Regions from separate parts of the Pseudomonas sp. ASL8 genome, predicted to be linked through region 2. Evidence: predicted binding sites of a transcription regulator. Region 2 holds the regulator's gene; the other holds the start of a gene.
What was found. The regulator sigma-54, encoded in region 2, starts transcription at its own class of promoters, with help from an activator protein. The targets are predictions, from matches to a motif close to ANTGGCATNNANNTTGCTNT.
Positions count from the first base shown of each region.

Region 1: the regulator sigma-54 is predicted to act here: its motif matches at 4,974-4,993, upstream of glnA (glutamate--ammonia ligase).

Region 1 is NZ_CM155278.1:1,407,302-1,416,213, forward strand. Features, by position in the region: gene AC1MEA_RS06320 (FdhF/YdeP family oxidoreductase) at 1-387, shown strand, start outside; gene AC1MEA_RS06325 (glycine zipper domain-containing protein) at 585-1,073, shown strand; gene typA (translational GTPase TypA) at 1,344-3,164, opposite strand; gene thiI (tRNA uracil 4-sulfurtransferase ThiI) at 3,305-4,759, opposite strand; gene glnA (glutamate--ammonia ligase) at 5,092-6,498, shown strand; gene AC1MEA_RS06345 (chorismate mutase) at 6,656-7,240, shown strand; gene AC1MEA_RS06350 (cupin domain-containing protein) at 7,435-7,857, shown strand; gene AC1MEA_RS06355 (DUF4124 domain-containing protein) at 7,887-8,411, shown strand; gene AC1MEA_RS06360 (DUF4124 domain-containing protein) at 8,434-8,912, shown strand, end outside.
Region 2 is NZ_CM155278.1:2,470,410-2,479,321, forward strand. Features, by position in the region: gene tldD (metalloprotease TldD) at 1-862, shown strand, start outside; gene yjgA (ribosome biogenesis factor YjgA) at 913-1,434, opposite strand; gene pmbA (metalloprotease PmbA) at 1,542-2,888, shown strand; gene AC1MEA_RS11285 (HPr family phosphocarrier protein) at 3,043-3,315, opposite strand; gene rapZ (RNase adapter RapZ) at 3,332-4,189, opposite strand; gene ptsN (PTS IIA-like nitrogen regulatory protein PtsN) at 4,192-4,653, opposite strand; gene hpf (ribosome hibernation-promoting factor, HPF/YfiA family) at 4,666-4,974, opposite strand; gene AC1MEA_RS11305 (RNA polymerase factor sigma-54) at 5,055-6,551, opposite strand; gene lptB (LPS export ABC transporter ATP-binding protein) at 6,738-7,463, opposite strand; gene lptA (lipopolysaccharide transport periplasmic protein LptA) at 7,463-8,005, opposite strand; gene lptC (LPS export ABC transporter periplasmic protein LptC) at 7,992-8,564, opposite strand; gene kdsC (3-deoxy-manno-octulosonate-8-phosphatase KdsC) at 8,574-8,912, opposite strand, start outside.

The DNA of each region.
Region 1 (8,912 bases), 1.1 Mb from region 2:
ACCGGCCAGATTCCCGACCTGATCATGCAGTCCATGCGCTCGCACGATCAGTACAACACCACTATTTATGGGCTGGACGACCGTTATCGCGGGGTCAAAGGTCAGCGGGATGTGTTGTTCGTCAACGAGGCCGACATTATTCGCCTGGGCTTCAAGCCGGGGCAGAAGGCGGACCTGGTGTCGATCTGGGACGATGGTCGAGAGCGCCGCGTAAAAGGCTTCACCCTGCTGGCATTCGATATTCCCGCCGGACAAGCAGCCGCTTATTACCCGGAAGTGAACCCGTTAGTGCCACTCGAAAGCGTGGGTGACGGCAGCCATACACCAACGTCAAAGTTCATCGCTATCCGCCTGGAAACAGCAAGTGACGACGGACGGATTATGTAAACTGACAAGGAACAATGGCATACAGCGACTAACGGCATGTATGCCAAGTAAGCTCAGAGTGCTATTTACAACTAAAGTTCCCGTTAAAAAACAGCATGTTAGTGTTTTCTTATAATACGGGTTACTCGTCGGATTTAGATTGTAGCAATACTGACATGGCCTCAGGATCGCGCCGTCATCCCTATGAGGTTCCATACATGAAGTATTCCTCGATTCTGTTGTTGTCTCTCTCCCTGGCCAGTGGTTTTGCCTCAGCTGGCGGCACCGCTGAAGCCGGCGTGGGCGGTGCATTGGGTGGGGTACTCGGTTCGGTTGTCGGCCAACAATTGGGCGGCAGCACAGGTTCAGCGATTGGCGCTGGCCTAGGCGGTGCGGCAGGTGGCGCAGTGGGAGCAGACCGTCGCAACCGTGGTGAAGCAGCTATCGGTGGTGGCTTGGGCGCGGCAGGCGGTAACGTGCTTGGCCGCAGCGTCGGCGGCACTACCGGCAGCCTGATCGGCGCAGCAGCCGGTGGCGGCGCAGGTGGTGCTCTTGGTAACTACATGGGCAACGAAAGCCGCGACGATGGTCGTGACGACCGCCGCTACCGTGGTCGCGATGACCGTCGTGATTACCGTGGCGACCATCGCGGTCGTGGCCATGCCTATGGTCATCGCAAACATTGGGATCACGATCGTCGCCGTTGAGTGATCGCACGTGTCGCTACATTGCCGCTGGCTGCACTCCCCTGCAGCCAGCGCTGCTTTAAAGTCCGCTAAAACCAACCCTCTAATCAACACCGGTCGCCTGCCCGCTGGGAAGCCGTGTCGGTCATATACAGTCTAATTAGCGTTCGAGTGGGCCAACTCCGTTAAACCTGACGCGCCACTCTTACAGTCTTTCTGACATTGCCCAGACAAACAAAAACGCCCCCGACCTTGCGGTCGGGGGCGTTTTTTTAACAGCTAACTAATGAATCAGTTGCCGTTTTTCTTGGCAGAGCGGGTACGCTCGCTTTCGCCAAGGATTTTCTTACGCAGACGGATCGACTTCGGCGTTACTTCGCAGAGTTCGTCTTCTTGAACGAATTCCAGCGCTTGTTCCAAAGTGAAGCGGATAGGCGGAACCAAAGCAATGGTTTCGTCTTTACCGGAAGCACGCATGTTGTCAAGCTTCTTGCCTTTGGTTGGGTTAACGCCCAGGTCGTTGTCACGGCTGTTGATGCCGACGATTTGACCTTCGTACACGTCTTCACCGTGACCCAGGAACAGCTTGCCACGCGCCTGCAGAGTTTCCAGCGAGTAGGTCAGAGCCTTACCGGTAGCAACCGAAACCAGTACGCCGTTCTGACGACCGGACATGTCGCCGGACTTCATTACATCGTAACGGTCGAAGATGCTGGTCAGGATGCCGGCACCGGACGTCAGGGTCAGGAACTCGTTACGGAAACCGATCAAGCCACGTGCCGGGATGTTGTACTCAAGGCGAACGCGCCCTTTGCCATCCGGAACCATGTTGGTCAGGTCGCCTTTACGGATACCGATTTGTTCCATGATCGCGCCTTGCGCAATTTCCGGCAGGTCGATGGTGACGTTTTCGTACGGTTCGTGCTTAACGCCGTCAACCATACGGATGATCACTTCTGGACGACCAACACCCATTTCGAAGCCTTCGCGACGCATGGTTTCGATCAGTACCGAGAGGTGCAGCTCACCACGGCCGGAGACTTTGAACTTGTCAGCCGAGTCGCCTTCTTCAACGCGCAGAGCAACGTTGAACAGCAATTCTTTGTCCAGACGTTCCTTGATGTTACGGCTGGTGACGAACTTGCCTTCTTTACCGCAGAAAGGCGAATCGTTTACCTGGAAAGTCATGGAAACGGTTGGTTCGTCAACGGTCAGCGGCTTCATCGCTTCGACGTTCAGTGGGTCGCACAGAGTGTCGGAGATGAACAGCTGGTCGAAGCCGCTGATGCAGACGATGTCGCCGGCAGCTGCTTCGTCAACGTCGATACGGTGCAGACCGTGGTGACCCATCAGCTTGAGGATACGACCGTTACGGCGCTTGCCGTCGATGTCGATAGCCACAACCTGAGTGTTCGGCTTGACGCGACCACGAGCGATACGGCCAACACCGATGACGCCCAGGAAGCTGTTGTAGTCCAGAGCGGAGATTTGCATCTGGAACGGACCGTCACGGTCGACTTTTGGAGCCGGTACGTGGTCGACGATGGCCTGGTACAGCGGGGTCATGTCTTCAGCCATATCGGTGTGCGACAGACCGGCAATACCGTTCAGTGCAGACGCGTAAACGACGTGGAAGTCCAGCTGCTCTTCAGTAGCACCCAGGTTGTCGAACAGGTCGAAGATCTGGTCCAGAACCCAGTCCGGACGTGCGCCTGGACGGTCAACCTTGTTGATCACGACGATCGGACGCAGGCCGGCTTCGAAAGCCTTCTTGGTCACGAAACGGGTTTGCGGCATAGGGCCGTCTTGAGCGTCAACCAGCAGCAGAACGGAGTCAACCATCGACATTACGCGTTCAACTTCGCCGCCGAAGTCGGCGTGGCCCGGGGTATCCACGATGTTGATGTGGTAGCCGTTCCAGTTGATAGCGGTGTTCTTGGCAAGAATGGTAATACCGCGTTCTTTCTCCTGGTCGTTGGAGTCCATCACGCGCTCGTCGTTGAGCTCGTTGCGCTCCAGAGTGCCGGATTGACGCAAGAGTTTGTCTACCAAGGTGGTTTTACCATGGTCAACGTGAGCAATGATGGCGATGTTACGTAGATTTTCGATCACTTGTGTATCTCGATCAGAGGATTCGGTCAGCTACCTATTGTAGGCAGCTATTAACAGTAGAGTCGGCGAAAGCCATGACGGCTTGACGACTGGCGTCGGGGGGCCGGTGACGCAAGCCACAGGCAAACAGCCCCGGGCACTTAGCTCGGTCGATAAACGCGCACATTGGCATGCCCCTCACTGAGCAAATGGTGGGCATGCAGGCGACTCATCACGCCTTTGTCGCAATACAACAGGTACTGGCGAGTTTCATCCAGTTCCTTGAAGCGGCTGTTCAATGCATAGAACGGCAGCGTCTGTATTTCAATGCCAGGCAACTCCAGCGGTTCGTCATGCTGAGCATCCGGATGACGGATGTCGACGATGACCTGACCGGCCAGTGCTTCACTGACTTCCTCGATTTCAATGTCCTGGCCCAATTCGTCGATAACGCGATCGATCGGCACCAGCTTGGCTTGTTCGAGCGCACGCTCGAGTACCGCCATATCAAACTGCTGTTCTTCATACTCCACGCGGTTGCGCTTGGCGTGGGTCTTGGGGTTGACCGAAATCACCCCACAATACTCGGGCATGTGCTTGGCGAAATCGGCAGTGCCTATATCGTAAGCCTGATCGATGATGTCCTGCTTGTGGCTGGCGATCAGTGGACGCAAAACCAGCTTTTCCGTGACCGAATCGATCAGCGACAGATTGGGCAGGGTCTGGCTGGAGACCTGTGAGATCGCCTCGCCTGTTACCAGCACATCAATCTCGAGCCGATCAGCAATACGGGTTGCTGCGCGCAACATCATACGCTTCAACACCACGCCCATATGACTGTTATCGACTTTACCGAGAATTTCTCCCAGTACTTCTTCAAACGGGACGCTGACAAATAGCACGCGTTGCGAGCTACCGTACTTCTTCCACAGGAAATGGGCGACTTCCATCACCCCCAATTCGTGGGCGCGACCACCGAGATTGAAGAAGCAGAAGTGGCTCATCAGCCCACGGCGCATGATCTGGTAGGCCGCGACAGTCGAATCGAAACCGCCGGACATCAGCACCAGCGTCTGCTCAAGCGCACCCAGCGGATAACCGCCGATGCTGTTGTGCTGACCGTGAATCACAAACAACCGTTGGTCGCGAATTTCCATGCGCACTTCGATTTCGGGTGCTTTCAGGGAAATTCCGGCAGCGCCGCACTGCTGACGAAGCTGGCTACCGACGTATTTCTCGACATCCATGGAGCTGAAACTGTGTTTGCCGGCACGCTTGCAGCGCACCGAAAACATTTTGCCGGCCAGCGATGCGCCGACGTGCTCTTTACACTTGGCGACGATGTCGTCCATATCGCCCAGCGGGTATTCATTGACCTGCAAAAAATGGGCGATGCCCGGCATGCAGCTCAGGCGCTCGATCATCTCCTGCAAGGCTTTCGGCTCGCTAACCCTGGTTTCAACCTCAAGGTTGTCCCACACGCCTCCCACCACCAATGCCGGGTCCAGATCACGGAGCACGGTACGGATGTTTTTGGCCAACTGGCGGATGAAACGCTTACGCACCGGCCGGCTTTTGATAGTGATTTCGGGGAAGACTTTTACGATTAGTTTCATGTAAAAAACGCGCGAGGTGCCAGCCGAAAAAGAGGGGGCAGGATTATAGCGGAAATTGTTCAAGGTTTAACCAGTTATCGTACAGTCAATATTGCACGCACCAAAAAAGACCGTCTGCCCGGCAATGCGCATCATATCGGTGCATCTAATTTTCGATTTATCAGCTTTAATGCGCGCAATGCCTGCGTTTGGCGCGAAAAACCCAAGTCGGGGCACTGGCATGCAATTTGCTCCCTTGTGAGGCAGGTTGCCTTGGCAGAGTATTCGCGCCGGCATCACCCAAATTCTAAGGGCCAAACCACTACGTGGCCCGAAGCCACCCGGAGGACACCATGTCGAAGTCGGTTCAACTCATCAAAGATCATGACGTTAAATGGATTGATCTGCGCTTCACTGATACCAAAGGCACTCAGCACCACGTGACCATGCCGGCTCGCGATGCGCTGGATGAAGATTTCTTTGAAATCGGCAAAATGTTTGACGGTTCCTCCATTGCTGGCTGGAAAGGCATCGAAGCGTCCGACATGATCCTTATGCCTGACGACAGCACTGCCGTGCTCGACCCGTTCACCGAAGAGCCAACCATCATCCTGGTTTGCGACATCATCGAACCTTCGACCATGCAAGGCTATGACCGCGACCCACGCGCCATTGCCCGCCGCGCCGAGGAATACCTGAAGTCCACTGGCATCGGCGACACTGTTTTCGTTGGTCCAGAACCAGAATTCTTCATCTTCGACGAAGTGAAGTTCAAGTCCGACATCTCCGGCTCCATGTTCAAGATCTTCTCCGAACAAGGCTCCTGGATGTCCGACCAGGACGTCGAAGGCGGCAACCGTGGCCACCGTCCAGGTATCAAAGGCGGCTACTTCCCGGTTCCACCGTTCGACCACGACCACGAAATCCGTACCTCCATGTGTAATGCCATGGAAGAAATGGGCCTGGTCATCGAAGTTCACCACCACGAAGTGGCGACTGCCGGTCAGAACGAAATCGGCGTGAAATTCAACACCCTGGTTGCCAAGGCTGATGAAGTTCAGACCCTGAAATACTGCGTACACAACGTAGCCGATGCCTACGGCCGTACCGCTACCTTCATGCCTAAGCCTCTGTATGGCGACAACGGTTCAGGTATGCACGTACACATGTCCATCTCCAAAGATGGCAAGAACACCTTCGCAGGCGAAGGCTATGCCGGCCTGTCCGATACCGCCCTGTTCTTCATCGGCGGCATCATCAAGCACGGTAAAGCACTGAACGGCTTCACCAACCCGTCGACCAACTCCTACAAGCGTCTGGTCCCAGGTTTCGAAGCACCGGTAATGCTGGCCTACTCGGCTCGCAACCGTTCCGCTTCGATCCGTATTCCTTACGTGTCCAGCCCTAAAGCTCGCCGTATCGAAGCTCGCTTCCCGGATCCAGCAGCTAACCCGTACCTGGGCTTCGCTGCACTGTTGATGGCTGGCCTGGACGGCATCCAGAACAAAATCCACCCAGGCGACGCTGCTGACAAAAACCTGTACGACCTGCCGCCTGAAGAGGCGAAAGAGATCCCACAAGTTTGCGGCAGCTTGAAAGAAGCCCTGGAAGAGCTGGACAAAGGTCGTGCGTTCCTGACCAAAGGCGGCGTATTCAGCGATGACTTCATCGACGCTTACATCGCTCTGAAAAGCGAAGAAGAAATCAAAGTACGCACCTTCGTACACCCACTGGAATACGAGCTGTACTACAGCTGCTAATCCAGTTACGTCAGCCGCATCGACGTAATAGAGGCCTCCTTCGGGAGGCCTTTTTTATGCCTGATATTTTCTAACAATTGGCTTCTGGCGTTAAACACAACCTGTCGCGTTAACTCTCTGGCTTTATCACGTCGCCGAATCAGCCAGAGGTCTACCCATGTCGAATTCACATCGACTGCCGCATGTGTCTCTTCTATGTGCGGTCATAGTCAGCATAAGCGCCTGCGCCAATACGCCCACGCCCTCTCAACCGCCGGACTCTCTGGCGCCCTTGATCCAGACTATCAGTGAACGCTTGAGCATCGCCGATCAGGTCGCACTCACCAAATGGGACAGCGGCAAACCGATCCAGGACAGCCTGCGCGAACAACAGGTCATCGCCAACGCTGCAAAGCTGGCCCCGGCCTACAAGCTCAATGCCGAAGAAGTCAGTCAATTCCTGGCGGCGCAAATCGAGGCGAACAAGCTGGTGCAGTACACGCTACTGGCCAATTGGCGCGCGGTAGGCAAGGCGCCGAATACAGCGAGACCGGACCTGGTCAATCAAGTCCGTCCACAGCTAGACCGACTGCAAATTCGATTGTTGCAAAACTTCGCGGACTTCGCGCCCTATCGGCACGATCCACAATGCCCGACCTGGCTGAACCAACAACGACAGCTCCAGGCAAACGACGCCATCCATGACATCGCGCTGGGGCGTGCAGTCGGAGAGCTTTGTGTCATCACCCAGCAGCCCCGCTGACAAGACTGTTATAGCTAACCCCTCGGGTTTGGAGAACCCGCTTTAGCATGAAAATACGACGCTGAGTCCCCATTGCATAACTTCGTATTTCCGACATTTTCTGCAATTCTTGAAGGCTGGTTTGTGACCCCGATCATGACGTTTACTCGGCTGCGCTCAGGGCATTTCGCCCTGGAAGACCGAGGAAATTGAATATGATCAAACAGACCCTGCTCTCCCTAAGCCTCTTAACACTGGCTGGTACGGCCAACGCCCAGATGAAGCCAGCTATTGAGTCGACGATCCTTTTGCAGAGTTCATCATCCTGGGACGGCACGCCCTATGTTACCTACCCACAAGGACAGCCAGAGCTGACTGTTCGAAAAGTAACCATGGCACCCGGCAGCAGCTTCGATTGGCATTCCCACCCAATGCCGGCAGCCGGTTATGTGGTCTCGGGCGAGTTGATCGTTCAAGCGCGGGATAGCGATAAAACCGTAACATTGACAGCCGGACAGGTTTTACCTGAAATGAATAACATTGTTCACCGCGGCCTCAGTGGCAATAGCCCCACCGAACTCATTGTGTTCTATGCTGGCACCCCCGGCATGCCGATATCGGTGGAGCCCGTCAACTAAAACCCGCGCTATTGCCATTGGACGATTCCATGCATCGAAGCTTTATATTTCTGCTGCTGTTGATCGCCTTGCCCGCCGCAGCGCAGATATATAAATACATCGACGCCAATGGCAATCCCGCCTACAGCAATCAACCACCCGACGACACGCCAAGTGAAACCGTGCAGTTGCCGCCGCTGAACAGTGTCGATACCAAGAAGCCTGCCGCTCAGCAAAACAGCCCCACAACCAGCGCCAATCAGGGTCAGTCATCCGACGCCTATGGCGTGCTGACGCTGAGTGACCTGCCGACCGATGAAGCACTGCGCGCCAACAACGGCACCTTCACGATTGGCGTCCAGCTGCAACCGCGCCTGCAACCCGGGCACCTCTTGCAACTGGTGCTCGACGGCAACGCTTACGGACAACCCAGCAACGTCCCACGGCTCCAGGTAGTGAACATTGACCGAGGGGAACACAGCCTGGCGGTCCGCGTAATAAACGACCAGCAGATCATCCAGCAAAGCCCGACCGTCACGATCACCGTGCAGCGCGTCCATCTCGGTAAACCTTAAGATGCCCTCCCGACCAAACCCTGTGCGCAGCTTCTTATTGCTGTGCCTGCTATTGATCGCGTTGCCAGCGGCTGCCGATGTCTATACCTACGTCGATTCGCAAGGCAATCGGGTGTTCACCGACCAGGCGCACCCTGGCAACGCGCGTCGCGTCGAGATCCCGCCCAGCAATATGAGCTCCCAGCCACGCAAGCACGCCGTGCAGAAAGCCCACGCCCCCGCAAAACCCGCGCCCATATTCCGCTACCAACTCCTGCGGATCCTGGTGCCCGAGCCGGACGCAACGGTGCGCAGCATGACGGGCGAACTGATCGTCAGCGTCAGCAATGACCCGGCCCTGCAAAACGGTCACACGTATCGCTTGCTGGTCGACGGCCAACCGTACGGGCAAGCAGGTCGCAGCCCGGTGTTCCCGCTGATCAACATTGATCGCGGCACGCACCAGTTGGCCGTCGAGATTCTGGATGAAACGGACCGCATCGTAGAGCGAACACCCAACCA
Region 2 (8,912 bases):
GCAGAATGGCCGACGCGAACGAGGCGGGCATGGCGGTGGCGGGCGCACCGATTACCGGTATTTCCTGACGGAGGACCGTGCCATGGGTTATGCCCGTGAAGCGTTACGTCAGGCGCTGGTGAATCTTGAAGCGATCCCCGCACCTGCCGGCACGTTGCCGGTGGTGCTTGGTTCCGGTTGGTCCGGCGTACTGCTGCACGAAGCGGTCGGCCATGGCCTTGAAGGCGATTTCAACCGCAAAGGCAGCTCGGCATATAGCGGGCGAATGGGTGAAATGGTGGCGTCCAAGCTGTGCACGATTGTCGATGACGGCACGTTGGCCGGTCGTCGAGGTTCGTTGACGGTGGACGATGAAGGCACGCCGACCCACTGCACCACGCTGATCGAAAACGGCGTGCTCAAGGGTTACATGCAGGACAAGCTCAACGCTCGATTGATGGGTGTGGCGCGTACCGGTAACGGTCGTCGCGAGTCCTATGCGCACCTGCCGATGCCCCGCATGACCAACACTTACATGCTGGCTGGGCAAAGCGATCCTGAGGAAATCATCGCGTCGGTGAAGAGGGGCATCTACTGCGCCAACCTTGGCGGCGGTCAGGTGGATATCACCAGCGGCAAATTCGTGTTTTCGACCAGTGAGGCCTATTTGATCGAAGACGGCAAAATCACTGCGCCGGTCAAAGGGGCGACCTTGATCGGTAACGGGCCTGAAGCCATGAGTCGGGTGTCGATGGTCGGTAACGACCTAGCGCTGGACAGCGGCGTGGGCACTTGCGGCAAAGACGGTCAGTCAGTGCCAGTAGGCGTCGGTCAGCCGACCTTGAAGATCGATGCGATCACGGTAGGCGGTACGGGTTCCTGAAAGACTGCACCGAATGAATCGCAGGGTGCGACTCATTCGGTGCTTGAACACTAGCGCAGGCCGCGCTTCATGTCGTCCAGGTCGCGGATGTACTTGAACAGTTTGCGGCTGGCAGCAGGTGGCTTGCTTTGGGCAAGTTCATGCTGGGCCTGGCGTATAAGCGAACGCAGTTGCTGACGATCCGCTTCCGGATAGTCGCCGACAAACTTCTCGACTACGTCGTCGGTGCCTGTGATCAAGCGATCACGCCAGCGTTCCAGACCGTGAAAACGTTCGTTGTATTGGCGAGTGGAGGCATCAAGTTGATCAAGCAACACCAAAATGGCGTCCAGGTCTTGATCGCGCATCAGCTTGCCGATGAACAGGATATGCCGTTTACGCGCAATGTTTGCGGTGTGCTTGGGCGCTTCGGCCAAGGCCCGGCGCAACGCGTCGGTCAAGGGCAGTTTCGCCAGCAAGTCAGGCTTGAGTGTTGTCAGGCGCTCGCCAAGGTCAACCAGAGCATGAAGCTCGCGTTTGACCTGAGTTTTGCTTTTACCCTCATCGAGGGAGTCGTCGTAAGAATCAACCATGGGGGCAGTCCGCTAATAAACGCCGCCATGATAACCAGTCAGGGGCCACTTGTCCGGCCCGGTCGGTATTCGGCCTGTGCCGAAAGCAGAATTTGATGGAGAAAGTCATGAGTACAGCTCAAAGCGTAGGCCCGCAAGCCTTGCCTGCACTGCAAGAACAGGTTGAGCAAATCATCGCCGAAGCCAAGCGTCAGGGCGCAAGCGCCTGTGAAGTGGCGGTGTCCCTGGAGCAGGGCTTGTCGACCACGGTTCGCCAGCGTGAAGTGGAAACCGTCGAGTTCAACCGCGACCAGGGCTTTGGTATCACCCTGTATGTCGGTCAGCGCAAAGGCTCGGCCAGTACCTCCGCCAGCGGCGCTGACGCCATTCGCGAAACCGTAGCGGCTGCGTTGGCGATTGCCAAACACACCTCCGAAGATGAATGCTCCGGCCTCGCCGACGCTGCGCTGATGGCTAAAGAACAGCCAGACTTCGATCTGTTCCACGCGTGGGATATCACCCCGGAACAAGCCATTGAGCGTGCCTTGATCTGTGAAGCGGCGGCGTTCGATGCCGACAGCCGGATCAAGAATGCCGACGGCACCACGCTCAACACCCATCAAGGGTGTCGCGTGTATGGCAACAGCCACGGTTTTGTTGGCGGCTCTGCCTCGACGCGCCACAGCTTGAGCTGCGTGATGATCGCCGAGGGCGAAGGGCAGATGCAGCGCGACTACTGGTACGACGTGAGTCGCCAGGGCGAGTTGTTGGCGGACGCGCAAAGCATTGGTCGTCGTGCGGCACAGCGCGCGGCCAGCCGCTTGGGTGCGCGTCCTGTACCGACGTGTGAAGTTCCGGTGTTGTTCGCTGCGGAATTGGCGGGCAGTTTGTTCGGTCATCTTCTGTCCGCCATTTCCGGTGGCAATCTGTACCGTAAATCATCCTTTCTGGAAGGAGCGATGGGGCAGCGCCTGTTCCCTGAATGGCTGACCCTCGACGAACGGCCGCACCTGATGCGTGCCATGGGCAGCTCGGCGTTCGACGGTGACGGCCTGGCAACCTATGCCAAGCCCTTCGTGGAGAACGGCGATTTAGTGTCCTACGTTCTGGGCACTTACTCAGGCCGCAAGCTGGGTCTGCCGAGCACCGCTAACTCAGGCGGCGTGCATAACCTGTTCGTCACCCACGGTGTGGAAGATCAGACAGCGCTGCTGCGTCGCATGGGCCGCGGCTTGCTGGTCACTGAGTTGATGGGCAGTGGTTTGAATATGGTCACCGGCGACTACTCTCGTGGCGCGGCAGGCTTTTGGGTCGAGAACGGCGAAATCCAGTTCCCGGTTCAGGAAGTCACCATTGCCGGCAACCTGCGTGACATGTTCAAACAGATCGTCGCGGTCGGCAGCGATCTCGAACTGCGCAGCAATATCCGCACAGGCTCTGTGCTGATCGAACGCATGACGGTTGCGGGTAGCTGATCTGCATTAAAAAAGGCGCTTCATGCTCCCCGCATGAAACGCCTTGATGTACGAGCGGCCTCAATACGTTGCACTGTCACACAGCAAACTCGGTCGAGGTGGGCGCTGACTTGTCTGCGAATAAGTCACTTTGGTTCATCGCTTACTGATACGGTCACTCGCCTTCATCAAACCGGTTGTTGATCAACTCGATCAAGCCTTCGAGTGCTGCCTGCTCGTCTTCACCTTCTGTGTGCAGGTGGATGTCGGTGCCTTTGCCTGCAGCCAGCATCATTACGGCCATGATGCTTTTGCCGTCGACCATGCTGTCGGGCGCGCGACCTACTCTGATCTGGCAGGGGAATCTTCCGGCGACGCCGACGAATTTAGCGGCGGCGCGCGCGTGCAAGCCAAGCTTGTTGATGATGGTGATTTGACGAACGGGCATCGCGATGAAGGTCCTTTCAGCTGAGGTCGCGGTGGCGGACCTGAACGTTCTTGAGAGATTGTTGCAAGACCTGACCCAGGCGCTCGGTCAGGTAGACGGATCGGTGGTGTCCGCCGGTGCAGCCAATGGCAATAGTCACGTAGGCGCGGTTGCTGGCCGCAAAGCGCGGCAACCATTTGTTCAAGTAGGTGTAGATGTCCTGGAACATTTCTTCGACATCCGGCTGTGCCGCCAAATAATCGGCCACGGGCTGGTCGAGCCCGGACAGTTCGCGCAGCTCCGGCTTCCAGTAGGGGTTGGGCAGGCAGCGCACATCGAATACCAGGTCAGCATCTACTGGCATGCCACGCTTGAAACCAAACGATTCAACCAGAAACGCAGTGCCCGGCTCCGGCTTGTTCAGCAGGCGCAGTTTAAGCATGTCACGGAGCTGATAGAGGTTCAGGTGCGTGGTGTTGATTTTCAGGTCGGCCAGATCGATGATCGGCCCAAGCAAGTTGCTCTCGTCACGTATCGCTTCGGCAAGCGAGCGGTTGGCGCTGCTCAGGGGGTGGCGACGACGGGTTTCAGAGAAACGTTTGAGCAGGGTTTCTTCATCGGCGTCGAGGTACAGCACATCGCACTGGATGTGGCGGCTGCGGACCTCTTCCAGCAATTCGGGAAAGCGCGACAGATGGCTCGGCAGGTTGCGCGCGTCGATGGAGACTGCGACCAGCGGCTGAGCCAGCTCAGTATGAATCAGGGCACGTTCGGCCAGCTCCGGGAGCAGGCCCGCAGGCAGGTTGTCGATGCAATAGAAACCGTTGTCTTCCAGTACATCCAGCGCGGTGCTCTTGCCGGAGCCGGATCGGCCGCTGACGATGATCATGCGCATCATCAGTGGCCGTTCTGCACGTCCAGTACCACCTGATAAAGCGCTTCATCGCTTTGGGCACTGCGTAGGCGGTCGCGCACATCGGCGCGGTCGAGCATGCTGGCGATCTGGCGCAGCAGCTCCAGGTGTTCATCGGTGGCAGCTTCCGGGACCAGAAGCACAAAAAGCAGGTCCACAGGCCTGCCGTCGATGGCGTCAAAGTCTACGGGGGTGTCGAGGTGTAAAAGGGCGCTGATGGGCATCGGACAGCCCGTCAGCCGGCAATGCGGAATAGCGATGCCATTACCGAAGCCGGTCGAGCCGAGTTTTTCGCGGGCGATAAGACTCGTGAGTACCAAATCCGAATCGAGCTCCGTTTCACGGCCGATCAGCTTGGCAATTTGCTCAAGAACATTTTTTTTACTGCTGCTCGGCACGTTCACAAGTGAACGGCCGGCAGTCAGGATATTTTCAAGTCGGATCATGGGTTGTGGGTGTTAGCGAGCTGTCGCACCCTTTAGGATGTTCTGCTGCTTTTCCTTATGCTTGAGCAATTGTCGGTCCAGCTTGTCAGTGAGTAGGTCGATTGCCGCATACATGTCGTCATGTTCTGCGTTAGCGACCACCTCTCCACCGTGGATGTGCAGCGTGGCTTCGATTTTCTGTTTCAGTTTCTCGACCGCCATCGTGACCTGCACATTGGTAATCTTGTCAAAGTGCCCTTCGAGCTTCTTGAGTTTGAGCTCGATGTATTCGCGCAGGGGCTTGGTCACTTCCAATTGGTGTCCACTGATGTTGACTTGCATACAGCGTCTCCTTCGTTGCCAGTACATAAAGAGGCAGGCCTGAATGCCTACCACTGGAACGCTACGGCGTACGGCCACCCTTACATCAATCGCTTGCGTTCGCTTGACGGTGCTATCCCAAGTGATTCGCGGTATTTAGCGACAGTGCGTCGGGCTACCTGAATGCCTTGTGCCTCCAGTAAACCAGCGATCTTGCTGTCACTCAACGGCTTTTTCTGATTTTCCGCGGCAACCAGTTTTTTGATGATCGCGCGGATGGCTGTGGACGAACACTCTCCGCCCTCCGAGGTGCTTACGTGACTGGAAAAGAAATATTTCAGTTCGTAAATACCGCGCGGGGTATGCATGAATTTTTGCGTGGTTACCCGTGAAATCGTCGATTCGTGCATGCCTACCGCTTCGGCGATGTCATGCAGAACCAAGGGTTTCATGGCTTCGTCGCCATACTCAAGGAAGCCGCGCTGGTGCTCGACGATCTGTGTGGCCACTTTCATCAGCGTTTCGTTGCGGCTCTGCAGGCTCTTGATGAACCAGCGGGCCTCCTGCAACTGATTGCGCATGAAGGTGTTGTCAGCGCTGGTGTCGGCCCTGCGGACAAACCCTGCGTATTGCGGGTTGACCCGCAGGCGGGGCACGGACTCTTGATTGAGCTCTACCAGCCAGCGTTCATTGTCTTTGCGCACGATCACGTCGGGCACGACGTATTCGGCCTCACTGGACTCGATTTGCGAGCCGGGGCGCGGGTTAAGGCTTTGCACCAGTTCAATGACCTGGCGCAGCTCGTCTTCCTTGAGCTTCATGCGCCGCATCAGCTGAGCGTAGTCGCGGCTGCCAAGCAGGTCGATGAAGTCTCCGACCAAGCGTTGTGCTTCGGCCAGCCAGCGCGTTTTCGCGGGGAGCTGACGCAATTGCAGCGACAGGCATTCGCTCAGGTTGCGAGCGCCGATACCTGCGGGTTCGAATTGCTGGATACGGTGCAGTACCGCTTCGATTTCATCCAGTTCGACATCCATTTCCGGATCAAAGGCATCGAGGATTTCCTCAAGCGACTCGTCCAGGTAGCCCTGATTGTTGATGCAGTCGATCAGCGTGACAGCGATCAATCGATCAGTATCGGACATGGGTGCCAGATTCAATTGCCACAGCAGATGGCTTTGCAGGCTCTCGCCGGCCGATGTGCGAGTGGTGAAGTCCCATTCGTCATCATCGTTGTTGCTGCTGGGCAGGCTGCTGGCACTGGTCTGATACACGTCATCCCAAGCGGTATCAACGGGCAGCTCGCTGGGGATGCGGTCGTTCCAGTCGCCTTCTTCCAGGTTGTCCACCGTCGGGGCGGGCTCCTGGTAGGTGGGTTCCTGCACGTCAGGATTGGGTTTCTCTATGTTGTCGGCCAGCGGATCGGCATTGTCGAAGTCGTCGCCTTCTTCCTGGCGTTCCAGCATAGGGTTCGACTCCAACGCTTCCTGGATTTCCTGTTGAAGGTCCAGGGTCGACAATTGGAGGAGGCGGATGGCCTGTTGCAGCTGCGGTGTCATCGTCAGCTGCTGGCCCATTCTCAGGACTAGCGATGGTTTCATGGCAGGGGCTTAACACCTTATTCGCCGGCGCACATGCGCCATCCACTACAGGGCGCCGAAGCGCCAGCTTAAGCAAATTATATGCCTGAAACCTAAGTGTTTGCCTAGGGTGTGATGACAATTAATGTTCTTGTTAGCACTGCACCCTAGCGTCCGTCGCCGATGAAGAGCGAAACACCGCAGAACTTACAGGCGGAATTCATGGCCGAGGTAAACCTCTTTAACCAGTTGGTTAGCCAGAATGGTTTCTGAATCACCCTCAGCGATCAGTTGCCCGTCGTTGACGATGTAAGCTGTTTCACAAATATCCAGGGTGTCACGTACGTTGTGATCGGTGATCAGTACGCCGATGCCCTTGGCTTTCAAGTGATAAATAATTTGCTTGATGTCGCCGACGGAAATGGGGTCGACACCGGCAAACGGTTCATCAAGCAGGATGAATTTTGGCGAAGTCGCCAAGGCGCGAGCGATTTCCACACGGCGGCGTTCACCACCGGACAGGCTCATGCCCAGGTTGTCGCGTATGTGGCTGATGTGGAACTCCTGCAGCAGGCTTTCCAGCTCCTTGCGACGTGCCGTGCGGTCGAGTTCCTTGCGGGTCTCGAGGATCGCCATGATGTTATCGGCAACCGACAGCTTGCGGAAAATCGAGGCTTCCTGCGGCAGGTAGCCGATCCCGGCGCGTGCGCGACCGTGCATGGGTTGATGGCTGACGTCTTGATCGTCGATCAAGACGCGGCCCTGATCGGCCTGGACCAACCCTACGATCATGTAGAAACAGGTGGTTTTGCCCGCGCCGTTAGGGCCCAGCAGTCCCACGATCTGCCCGCTCTCGATCGACAGGCTGACATCACGCACAACCTGACGACCCTTATAGCTTTTAGCCAGATGCTGGGCTTTAAGCGTCGCCATTACGGAGCCTTCTGCGGTGCAGGTTTGTTTTTCGGCTGGATGACCATGTCGATTCGCGGACGTGGTGCCGTCACCTTGGCGCCGTTGGCGCGGCCGGCATTGACGATCTGTTTCACCGTGTCATAGACGATTTTCTCGCCTTCGGACGTATTGCCGTCGTTGATGACCTTGGCCTTGTCGATCAGGATGATCCGGTCGAGGGCGGCGAAGTACTGGATGGTCACGCCGTACGCTTGAACGATAGGCTTGTCGACGGCAGGTTTCTGTTCGTAGTAAGCAAGATTGCCGACGGCGGTGAATACGTCGACTTCACCGGTTGGTGTCCGGGTGATGGTCACGGTGTTGCCGGTGATCTTCATCGAGCCTTGGGTGATGATGACATTGCCTTTGTAGGTGGCAATGCCCTGCTTGTCATCGAGTTGCGCATCGTCAGACTGAATATGAATAGGCTGATCGCGGTCCGTCGGCAGAGCCCAGGCGCTCACGCTTCCCAGTGCTGCGCCCAAACCGAGCAAAAAAGGGAGGGTTTTAACGAGCCTCATACTGTCCTCTTACGTTGGACAGCAGGTGCATCCTGCCGTCGTTCAAATACGCTTTCATACCCGTGCCAGTGGATACACCGCCGAAACCATCGATTCTAACGGCTTGCTCGGTCTGCGCATATTGCTTCTGTGGGAATACAGTCATTCGACTGCTGGTAATAATCGTTGTCCGGTTTTTTTCGTCAGTGCGTGCGATACGTACCGAATCGATGAGCTCGACCTCCGTGCCGCCGGGCGAGACTTCTCCCTTCTTGCTCTGGACATGCCAAGGGAAGAGGGCGCCGCGATACAGTTGCAGGTCCGGATTGGTCAGCAGGGTGATGTCGGAAATCTGCACATGCTCGACCTTGTCGGCGGTCATGTCGTATTGAAGCTTGCCGTCCGGGAGGAACTGCACGCTGTGAGCATTCATCGCATAAAAATCGATGGTGGCCGCGTCAACAGGTGCAGCCCGCTGCTCCAGAAAGGTTTCAGGGCTGATGTTCCAGTAGCCTGCCGCCGCCAGCATCAGCGCAAGCACACCCAGAATCAAAAACCGGCGAATCTTTTTACTCAGCATAAATGACTTCTATAAGTAGGCGGCGTGGGCCGCTTCAAGGCTGCCTTGAGCACTAAGGATCAACTCGCAAAACTCGCGAGCCGCGCCTTCGCCGCCGCGAGCCTGAGTAATCCCGTGGGCGTGTTGCCGGACAAAGCTGGCCGCATTGGCGACCGCCATGCCAAGGCCGACGCGCCGAATGACGGGCAGGTCTGGCAGGTCGTCGCCCAGGTAAGCGACTTGTTCATAGCTTAGATTGAGTTGGGCAAGTAGTTCGTCAAGAACGACCAGTTTATCTTCGCGGCCTTGATACAGGTGCTGGATGCCCAGATTCTGCGCGCGGCGCTCGACCACCGGTGTGCGGCGCCC